DNA from 3 places in the Actinomadura fulvescens genome. Region 3 is predicted to be linked to each of the others. Evidence: riboswitches for the same ligand, from Rfam matches in the RefSeq annotation. Region 3 holds a riboswitch; each other region holds the start of a gene.
The links. Region 3 has a riboswitch for cobalamin ahead of ABD333_RS18065 (putative cobaltochelatase). Riboswitches for the same ligand answer to the same signal wherever they lie in the genome.
Positions count from the first base shown of each region.

Region 1 (3,269 bases), on a different contig from region 3:
GGAGCCGTTGGCCCGCTTGATGGCGTCCCGCGTCGCGGGCGTCCACAGTCCGAGCGCCTTGAGGTCCGCGACCAGATAGTCGTTGATCTGCAGGAACTCGCCGGACAGCGTCTCGCGCTTGAAGAGGTTGGAGACCTGCGGCTCGACGCACTCGTAGCAGCCCGCGATGGAGGCGATCGTGGCGGTCGGCGCGATCGCGATCAGCAGCGAGTTGCGCAGCCCGGTCTCGGCGACGCGGGCGCGCAGCGCCTCCCACTCGGCCGTACGGCGCGGCGTGGCCTCCGGGAAGTGGTCGACGTGCAGCTGACCGCGGGCCGTGCGCGTCCGGTCGTACGCGGGGAGCGGCCCGTGCTCGGCCGCGAGGTCGGCGGACGCGCCGTACGCGGCGAGCGCGATCTCCTCGGCGATCGCCGTGGACAACTCCCGCGCCTCGGCCGAGTCGAACGGCAGCCGCAGCTTGAAGAAGACGTCCGCGAGGCCCATCACGCCGAGCCCGACCGGACGCCACTTGCGGTTGGCGCCCGCCGCCTCGTCCGTCGGGTAGAAGCCGCGGTCGATCGTCCGGTCGAGAAAGCGCACGGCGGTACGGACCGTCGCGCGGAGCCGTTCCCAGTCGATGCCGTCCGGCCCGGCGTGCTCGGCCAGGTTGACCGAGCCGAGGTTGCACACGGCGGTCTCCCCGTCGCTGGTCACCTCGATGATCTCGGTGCAGAGGTTGGAGAGGTGGACGACGTTGCCGGGCTCGGCGGTCTGGTTGCAGGCGCGGTTGGCGGCGTCCTTGAACGTCATCCAGCCGTTCCCGGTCTGGGCGAGGGTCCTCATCATCCTGCCGTACAGGTGCCGGGCGGGGACCTGCCGTACGAACCGTCCCGCTGCCTCGGCGGCCCGGTAGGCGGTGTCGAACTCGACACCCCACAGGTCGGCGAGCTCGGGCACCTCCTTGGGGTCGAACAGCGACCAGTCCGCGTCCGTCTCGACCCGGCGCATGAACTCGTCGGGGATCCAGTTGGCGAGGTTGAGGTTGTGGGTGCGACGCGCCTCCTCGCCGGTGTTGTCGCGCAGTTCGAGGAACTCCTCGACGTCGGCGTGCCACGGCTCCAGGTAGACGCACGCCGCGCCCTTGCGCCGCCCGCCCTGGTTGACCGCCGCGACCGACGAGTCGAGCGTGCGCAGCCAAGGCACGATGCCGTTGGAATGGCCGTTGGTGCCGCGGATCAGCGAGCCGCGCGATCGCACCTTGGTCCACGAGACGCCGATGCCGCCCGCGTACTTGCTGAGCCGCGCCACCTGCGTGTACCGCTCGTAGATCGACTCCAGCTCGTCGCGCGGCGAGTCGAGCAGGAAGCAGGACGACAGCTGGGGGCGCCGGGCGCCCGAGTTGAAGAGCGTCGGGGAGCTCGGCAGGTACGACAGGGTGCTGAGCAGCCCGTACAGCTCGGCGGCCTCCGCGACCGTGTCGGACAGACCGCAGGCCACGCGCAGCAGGAAGTACTGGGGCCGCTCCAGCACGCGCCGCGAACGCGGGTGCCGCAGCAGATAGCGGTCGTAGAGCGTGCGCAACCCGAAGTATTCGAAGCGGTCGTCGGCGGACTCGTCGACGAGGTCGTTCAGCTCCCCGGCGTGCGCGGCGACGAACGCGGCGATCGCGTCGTTCAGCAGGCCCTCGGAGTGGCCGGCGGCCACGGAGCCGGCGAACGACCGGACACCCCCGCCCGCGGCCTCCTCGGCGATCAAGGTGCTCAGCAGCCGCGCCGCCACCCTGGAGTAGGCGGGCTCGGCGGCCACCAGCGCGGCGGCCTCCCCGATCGCCAGCTCCCGCACCCCGGCCGCGTCCAGGTCGTCACCGGCCCGGACGGCGTCCAGGACGCGGCGCGGATCGGTGCCCGGCAGCCCCGCGCAGGCGAGCTCGATCTCCGCGGCCACGCCGCGCGTCGGCGGCGGTGCGATCAGTTCCTGTGTCACGTGCTCTCTTCCCTCGCGAGCTCGCCTCGTCGGGGCGCACGCGAAACAAGAGCACGGCTCACCGCCGCGAACCTGCCCAGCGACCCTCCCACGAGGCCGATATGGACCGAGTAGGACTGGGGGGCGACCCCCAGACCCCCGAAGGGGCGACAGACGATCCTCGCGCCGCTGGCGCGTCGCTCCGGTCGTCTGTCTCCGTGCGGGCAGGTCTTCGGACTCGCGGGCGACGCACCCTGATGGGTGCGGCCTAATGGCCGTCGCTTCCCGGCCCGTCCCAACGGGCCAGTGCTCGATGACGGCGGTCGTTCCCGCTCACCGCTGCGGGGCAGTCCCGGATTTACACCGGGTTCCCTCTTACGACGCCCCCGCCGTCAGGGTGGGCTGCCGCGAGATCACGGGGACTCGGCGTGATCTCGCCGCAGTCCACCCCCGCGGCGGGGGCGAACCAGCACGGGCAAGACCCTACATCTTGGTCATGGCCGTCACCGACAGCCCCACATGTTGGGCGTGTCACAGGCCGGAGCGGTCCACGACCGGGTCCACAAGCGGCCCACGATGGGAGGGGCATGGAGATCATCAGGAAGAGATGGGACGATGGGCCCGCTATGTCGCCGCGTCCGTTCTTCCGCCTCGGCCGGGCGGTGGTCTTCACCACCGTCTGCCTGACGCTGGCCACGGCCGGGCACTCCCTGATGTCGCCGGCCGCGGTCCCGCCGTGGGCGGTCGTCGTGGGCTTCGCCGGGGTGCTGGTGGTGGCGGGCGCGCTGGCGGGGCACGAACGTTCGCTGGCCACGATCACGGGCGGCCTGCTGGGCGGGCAGTTCGTGCTGCACAGCCTGTTCGCGAACGCGTCGGCGCCGGCCGATCACCACGTCCAGGCGGATCTGGCCGCGACCGGACCGGCCCACGGCTCCGGGCTGGGCATGACGCTGGCGCACGTGGTCGCCGCCGTGATCTCGGCCTGGTGGCTGCGGCGCGGCGAACGGACCGCGTGGGGCCTCACCCGGCGGCTCGCGGCGCGGACCGGGCGGCCGGTCCGCGACCTGCTCGCCCTTCTCCTGGCCTCCTCCGTCGAACCCGCGGTGCCGCGGGTCCGTACCCCTGTGCGGCGGGCGCGGGCCGCCATCGGCCCCACCGGCCGGGTGCTGCGGCACGAGGTCGTCCGCCGCGGACCACCGCACCGTTCGAGGCGCTCGCGCACAGCTGAGCGCCGTACGTCACCGGACGCCGCTCCCCGGCGCTCCGGCCCTTCCTCGTACTTCTCCTCGAACGGAGCCTTTCCGCATGTCCATGTCGTCGCACATCCG
Region 1 is NZ_BAAATD010000006.1:457,850-461,118, forward strand. It holds gene ABD333_RS24420 (ribonucleoside-diphosphate reductase subunit alpha) at 1-1,962, opposite strand, end outside; cobalamin riboswitch at 2,167-2,336, opposite strand; gene ABD333_RS24425 (YcnI family copper-binding membrane protein) at 3,247-3,269, shown strand, end outside.
Region 1: linked by a shared signal. The riboswitch ahead of ABD333_RS24420 (ribonucleoside-diphosphate reductase subunit alpha) and the one ahead of ABD333_RS18065 (putative cobaltochelatase) in region 3 are both predicted to bind cobalamin.

Region 2 (3,269 bases), on a different contig from region 3:
TGGCGTAGGGACGGAACGTCACGACCGAGCCGTCGGCCTGCTTGTAGGCCTTGAGCCCCTCGAACAGCTCCTGGGAGTAGTGCAGGACCTGGCTGGCCGGGTCCATGGGGATCGGCCCGTAGGGTTCCAGACGCGCGTCGTACCAGCCCTTGCCCTCCTGGTAACGGATCGTGATCATGTGATCCGTGAAGTGCACCCCCCATCCCGGGTCGGCCACGATGCGCTCGCGCTCCTCGGCCGGCGTCGGCTGCTCGTTAGGGATGATCTCGAAGTCCAGGGTGCTGCTCATCGTCTCGGTCCTCTCCCGGATCGCCACCGCGGCCCCTTTGCCGCTCGGCATTCCTTAATGCCTATTGTCGTACTTCGTCTAGTCCCACTCCTCGATCACGGTGCGCGCACGAAAAAATCCGGGCGCGCCCGCGAGGCGCACCCGGAGTCGGCCCTGTGGCCAGGGCGGCGCGCCCCTAGCCGGATACTCGCTTCGCGATCGCGTCGCCGATCTGCGACGTGGACCGGGCGCCCAGCCCCGGGCGCTCCAGCAGGTCGTCGGCGACGGCCTGCTCGACGCGCCGCGCGGTCTCGGCGGCACCAAGGTGGTCCAGCAGCATGACGACGGACAGGATCGTAGCGGTCGGGTCGGCCTTGCCCTGCCCCGCGATGTCGGGGGCGCTGCCGTGCACCGGCTCGAACATCGACGGCGCGGCGCCGGTCGGGTTGATGTTGCCGGAGGCGGCCAGCCCGATGCCGCCCGCGACGGCGGCGCCGAGGTCGGTGATGATGTCGCCGAACAGGTTGTCGGTGACGATCACGTCGAACCGCCGCGGCTGGTTGACGAAGAACATGGTGGCCGCGTCGACATGGCAGTAGTCGGTCTCGACCTGCGGGAACTCGGCCGCGAGCTGCCGGAGGTAACGCTGGTAGAGCCCGGCGGCGAAGGTCAGGACGTTGTCCTTGTGGACGAGCGTGAGCTTCCTGCGCGGTCTGGCCGCGGCCTGCTCGAACGCGTAGCGGATGATCCGCTCGACGCCGTGCGCGGTGTTGACGCTCTCCTGGGTGGCGACCTCGTGCTCGGTGCCCTTGCGGAGCACGCCGCCGACCCCGGTGTAGGGGCCCTCGGTGCCCTCGCGGACGACGACCATGTCGATGTCCTCGGGCGCGACGTTCGCCAGTGGGGTCGCGGCGCCCGGAAGGAGCTTGACGGGCCGCAGGTTGACGTAGTGGTCGAGCTCGAAGCGGGTCCGCAGCAGCAGCCCGCGCTCCAGCGTCCCGCTGGGCACGCTCGGGTCGCCGATCGCGCCGAGCAGGATGGCGTCCTGGCCCCGCAGCTCGTCCAGCACCGAGTCGGGCAGCACCTCGCCGGTCCGGTGCCAGCGCGCGGCGCCCAGGTCGTAGGTGGTCTGCTCGAACGCCAGGCCGGACGCGGGGGCCACGGCCTCAAGGACCTTCAGACCCTCGGCGACGACCTCGGGGCCGATCCCGTCCCCCGGGATGACGGCCAGACGAATGTTGCGGGAAGCCATGGGCGCACTCTACCGCAACGTCTCAGCCCCTGAGCACCGGTCTCAGCATCCGAGACCGCCATCTCGGCACCGTGAACCGGCCCGGATTTTGTCACCGCGGCCCGACTTGACGCGGCGCCCATGCTGAGTGGACGCTCGGCAGGACAAGTTCACAATCGAGGCGGCAGTGCGCAGGAACCTGGTGCGATTCCAGGACGGTCCCGCCACTGTGTCCGGTCGGCCCGCACGGGCCGCGGAAGTCAGGAACTGACCTGCCGTCCTCCCGTTACCGGGGCGAGTGCACCCCGTGAGGAGACCCAATGGCCCAGTCAGCCATGCCGTCGACGCAGGTCCAGGAGCCGCCCGTTCCGCTGCGCGTCCCCGTTCGCGAGATCCTGCCGTGGGCGGTCCTCGCCGCCGTCCTGGGCCTCGCCCTCCTCTACTTCGTCGGTGCCGAACAGGGCGCCACCTCGCTGTTCAGCGGCACCTGGGTGCACGAGTTCACGCACGACGGCCGGCACCTGCTCGGGTTCCCCTGCCACTGATGATGCGCACCCTTCTCATCCGCGGCATGCTCGCCGGCGTCGCGGCGGCGGCGCTCGCGCTCATGATCGCCTGGATCTACGGTGAACCGCAGGTCGGCCACGCCATCTCGTTCGAGGAGTCCCGTGCCGCCGCGCACGAGCACGGCGAGGAGGTGGTGAGCCGCACCGTCCAGAAGACCACCGGCCTGATCACGGCGATGGTCTTCTACGGCGTCGCGGTCGGCGGGCTCTTCGCCATCGCGTTCGCGTTCGCCTACGGCCGGATCGGCGCGCTCGGCGCGCGCGCGACGGCGGCGTTGGTCGCCCTCGGCGGCTTCGTGGCGATCGTGGGCGTGCCGTTCCTGAAGTACCCGCCCACGCCCCCGGCGGTCGGCAACCCGGACACGATCGGCAGCCGGACGGCGCTCTACTTCGGCATGGTGGCGCTCGGCGTCCTCGCCACCACCGCCGCGGTGATCGTCCAGCGCCGCCTGCTGCCCAGACTCGGGACATGGAACGCGACGATCGCGGCCACGGCGGGCTTCGCCGTCGTCGTGGCGGTCGTCTACCGGTTCACACCCAAGCCGGACGCGGTCGCGGACGGCTTCCCTGCCACCGTGCTGTGGGACTTCCGGATGGCGTCACTGGGCATCCAGGTGGTGCTCTGGGCGACGCTGGGCCTGCTTTTCGGAGCCCTGACCGAGCGCTCGCTGGATCAGCGGACCAGCACGCAGTCACCGCACATCTCGCCGCCGGGCGGGACGCGGTAGTAGAGGCAGCAGCTGCGCCGCACGAAGCCCCGCCCCTGTTCGAACGTGCCCGTCCCGGCGATCGGCTCACGGGAGAACAGGTCCCGCACGAGGCTGTCGAGCGGCGCGGCCAGGCCCGGCCGGAGGGTTCCAGCGCGGAGCGTTCCGGCCAGGGCCGACGCCGCGTTCCCCCAGAGCAGGCCGTCGGCCAGGCTGACGACCTGGAGCATCGTCTCGCGCAGCGGCCGGAGCTGGCCGTTCACGACCGTCTCGTGGAGGCGGTCGGCCGAGCGGGGCCACCCCGACGGCTCGGCGAGCCACAGCGCGATCGGCGCGCCGGGCGCCCAGCGCCAGTGAAGGCTGGACAGGTCCGGCACGGCGCCGACCGCCGCTGCCGCCACCGCGGGCGACCAGAGGCGCGACGCCAGGCCCTGAAAGAGGATCGAGGCGGCCACACGCCGCTCGCCGGTGCCGAGCCGCTGGGCGTACGCGTCGAC
Region 2 is NZ_BAAATD010000001.1:178,355-181,623, reverse strand. It holds gene ABD333_RS00790 (branched-chain amino acid aminotransferase) at 1-289, opposite strand, end outside; gene ABD333_RS00785 (3-isopropylmalate dehydrogenase) at 465-1,520, opposite strand; cobalamin riboswitch at 1,644-1,789, shown strand; gene ABD333_RS00780 (CbtB domain-containing protein) at 1,820-2,044, shown strand; gene ABD333_RS00775 (CbtA family protein) at 2,044-2,793, shown strand; gene ABD333_RS00770 ((2Fe-2S)-binding protein) at 2,739-3,269, opposite strand, start outside.
Region 2: linked by a shared signal. The riboswitch ahead of ABD333_RS00780 (CbtB domain-containing protein) and the one ahead of ABD333_RS18065 (putative cobaltochelatase) in region 3 are both predicted to bind cobalamin.

Region 3 (3,269 bases):
CGCCGCCCTCCGTGCCGAACGGACGACACCGGCGAGCGAGTCCGCGGCCAGCTCGTCCAGCCGGACGACCTCGGCGCCGAGGTGACCGGCCAGCCGCCCCGACAGGCCGAGCCGTACCGGTCCGGACTCGCAGTCCACCACGACCGACGCCACGCCGTTGAGCGGTCCGGCGACGGCCGCCGGATCGGGCCCGTGGGTGGCGCGGCCGTCGGTCACGACCACGAGCAGCGGGCGGCGCGCCGGATCGCGCAGCCGCTCGACGCGCAGCACCTCCGCGGCGCGCAGGAGCCCGGCGGCCAGCGGGGTACGGCCGCCGGTCGGGAGCCGTTCCAGCCGCCGTGCGCCGGCCTCGACCGACGAGGTCGGCGGCAGCGCCAGCTCGGCGCCGGTTCCCCGGAACGTGATGAGCCCGACCTTGTCACGCCGCTGGTAGGCGTCCAGCAGCAGGCTCAGGACCGCGCCCTTGACCGCGCGCATCCGCTGCCGCGCCGCCATCGAGCCGCTCGCGTCCACGACGAACAGCACCAGATTGCCCTCGCGCCCGTCCCGTACCGCCTCACGCAGGTCACCGGCCCTGACGACGAGCCCGGGACCGCTGCGGCCACGGGCGCGCTGGTGCGGCGCGGCGGCGCGCAGGGTCGCGGCCAGGTGCAGGCCGCGTGATCCGGGCTGGGCGCCTGACACACGGCCGTACGGACTCCGTGCCTTGGAACGGCGGCCTGGCGCGCCCATGCCCGTCCCCGGAACGGTGAAGAGCCGGGGCTTGTACGCGGCGTCAGCGGGCGCGGGCTCGGACTCGTTCGCTGCCGGAGCGGGCTCGTTCGCCGCCGGAGCCTGTCCGTCCGCCGGCCGTTGCTCATGCTCGCCGTCGGACGCCTGCGCCGGGGAGGGTCCGTCACCGTCCTCGGGAGGCGGCGCGCCGCCCGGCCCGCCGGGGTCATCATCCGGTGGCTCAGGCTCGTCCTGCTCATCGTGCTCATCGAGGACGTCGTCGAGCTTCTGCCGGTCCAGGCCGGGGGCGTCGAACGGGTCGCGGCGGCGGCGGTGCGGCAGGGCGAGACGCGCGGCCGTCCGCACGTCCTCGGAGGTGACCTCGGTCCGGTCGTGCCAGGCGGCCAGCGCGATCGCGGCGCGCGCGGTCACGAGGTCGGCGCGCAGGCCGTCCACCTCGAACGCGGCGCACACGGCCGTGATCTGGCGGAGGGCCGCGTCGGTCAGCACGACCCCCGCGAGCCTCCCCCGCGCGGCGGCGATCCGCCCGGCCAGTTCCGCCTCGGCCTCGGCCCAGCCCGCGGCGAAACCCGCCGGGTCGTCCTCGAACCGCAACCGGCGGCGGACGACCTCGGCGCGCTCCTCGGGATCGCGCGTGGCCGCCACCTCCACCGTCAGCCCGAACCGGTCGAGCAGCTGTGGCCGCAGCTCGCCCTCCTCCGGGTTCATGGTGCCGACGAGGAGGAACCGTGCCGCGTGCCGCACGGAGACGCCCTCGCGCTCGACGTACGACTCGCCCATCGCGGCGGCGTCGAGGAGCAGATCGACCAGGTGGTCGTGCAGCAGGTTGACCTCGTCGACATAGAGCACGCCGCGGTGCGCTGCCGCCAGGAGCCCGGGCTCGAAGGCCTTCACGCCCTCGGTCAGGGCCCGTTCGATGTCGAGGGAGCCGGTGAGCCGGTCCTCCGACGCGCCGACCGGCAGCTCGACCAACCGCGCGGGCCGGGCCTCCGGCACCGGACCGCCGGCATGCGCGCCGCCTGCGTGCGCGCCGTCGGGGCACTCCGGATCGGGATCGGCCGGGTCGCACGAGAAGCGGCAGCCGGGCACGACGTCCACCGGCGGCAGCAGCCCGGCGAGGGCGCGGACGATCGTCGACTTGGCGGTGCCCTTCTCGCCGCGGACCAGGACGCCGCCCACGCCCGGCGAGACCGCGTTGACCAGCAGGGCCAGCTTGAGGTCGTCCATGCCGACGACGGCGGAGAACGGGTACCGGGCACCGGCGTTCGCACGGCGGCTCATCGGCGCATCAGGCCGTGGCGGCCCGTCCGGCCCGTCCGGCCGTGCCGGTGCGTCAGGCAGGGTGACATGCCTCATCGTCCTTCCCCTCGGGTGTCCACGCCCGTGGTGGTCTGGTCCGACGGCCGGAGTCTCCTGGCTCCCGGATCATCGCTCCCCCTCAGCCTTCCAGCGTTGCCGCCGTGGCGCACGGAGAGGGAACTCCCCTGGTCACAGTTGCGGGACAGCCCCGGAATTGGCCTGCCGACAGGTCGGCACGGCCGCACCGGGTTCCTCCGCGTCCGTCGCAGGCCAAGGATGGCACACCCCCGGGGACCGCCCAAGTCGCGGCGGGACGGCGCGGCTATTGGCGCAGTGCCAATAACGTGTTCTACTGAGGTCATGCGACGAACCGATGGACTCCCGTTCCGGCCGGGCGACGTCTCGTGGACGATCATGCGGGAACCCGTGCTCGGCCTCGGCGCCGCGCCGACGCTCCTGCTGCAGGTGACGCATCCGCTCGTGGCCGCGGGGGTGGAGCAGTACTCCGACTTCGAGAACGACCCGTTCGCCCGGTTGTGGCGGACGGCCGACATCATGCTCAAGCTGTCCTTCGCCGAACCCGAGATCTCCGCCCGCCAATCGGCCAAGCTGCGCCGCATGCACGAACGTGTCGCCGGCGTCTCGGACGAGGGTGTCCGCTACCGGGCACTGGACCCCGACCTCCTGCTCTGGGTCTGGGCGACGCTGGTGCACAACGGGCTCGACCTGTACCAGCGCACGTTCGGCAGGCTTCCCGCGGGCGAACGCGAGCGCTTCTACCAGGAGCAGAAGCTGATCGCGTACGCGTGCGGGGTACCCGAGGGCCACTGCCCTGTTACCTACGAGGACTTCCGCGCTTACTTCGACCGGGTCGTCCGGGAGGAACTGCGCCCGACCACCGTCTCGGCCAAGCTGCTCGACACGAGCCGCGTACTGCCCATGCCGTGGCCGCTCGGCCCCGCCTACATCCGGCTCAACCTGCTCGCCGCCGGAGCTCTTCTGCCGCGCCCGCTGCGGCGTGAGCTGGACATCCCGTGGAGCCGGTCACGATCCCTCGCGTTCGCCTCGCTCATCAGGGCCAACAGAACGGCGGCCAAGGTCGTGCCGACGTCCGTACGGCACCGCCCAACCGACTATCTCGTGGCACGTGAGCGGCCCCTTCGGCTCTTCGGGCAGGCCCGGCGCCGGGCCGCATAGGCTGTGCGGGTGGCGCCTCCCTCTTCACGTCCGTCTCCAGG
Region 3 is NZ_BAAATD010000004.1:519,100-522,368, reverse strand. It holds gene ABD333_RS18065 (putative cobaltochelatase) at 1-2,013, opposite strand, end outside; cobalamin riboswitch at 2,139-2,286, opposite strand; gene ABD333_RS18060 (oxygenase MpaB family protein) at 2,392-3,228, shown strand; gene ABD333_RS18055 (TetR/AcrR family transcriptional regulator) at 3,232-3,269, shown strand, end outside.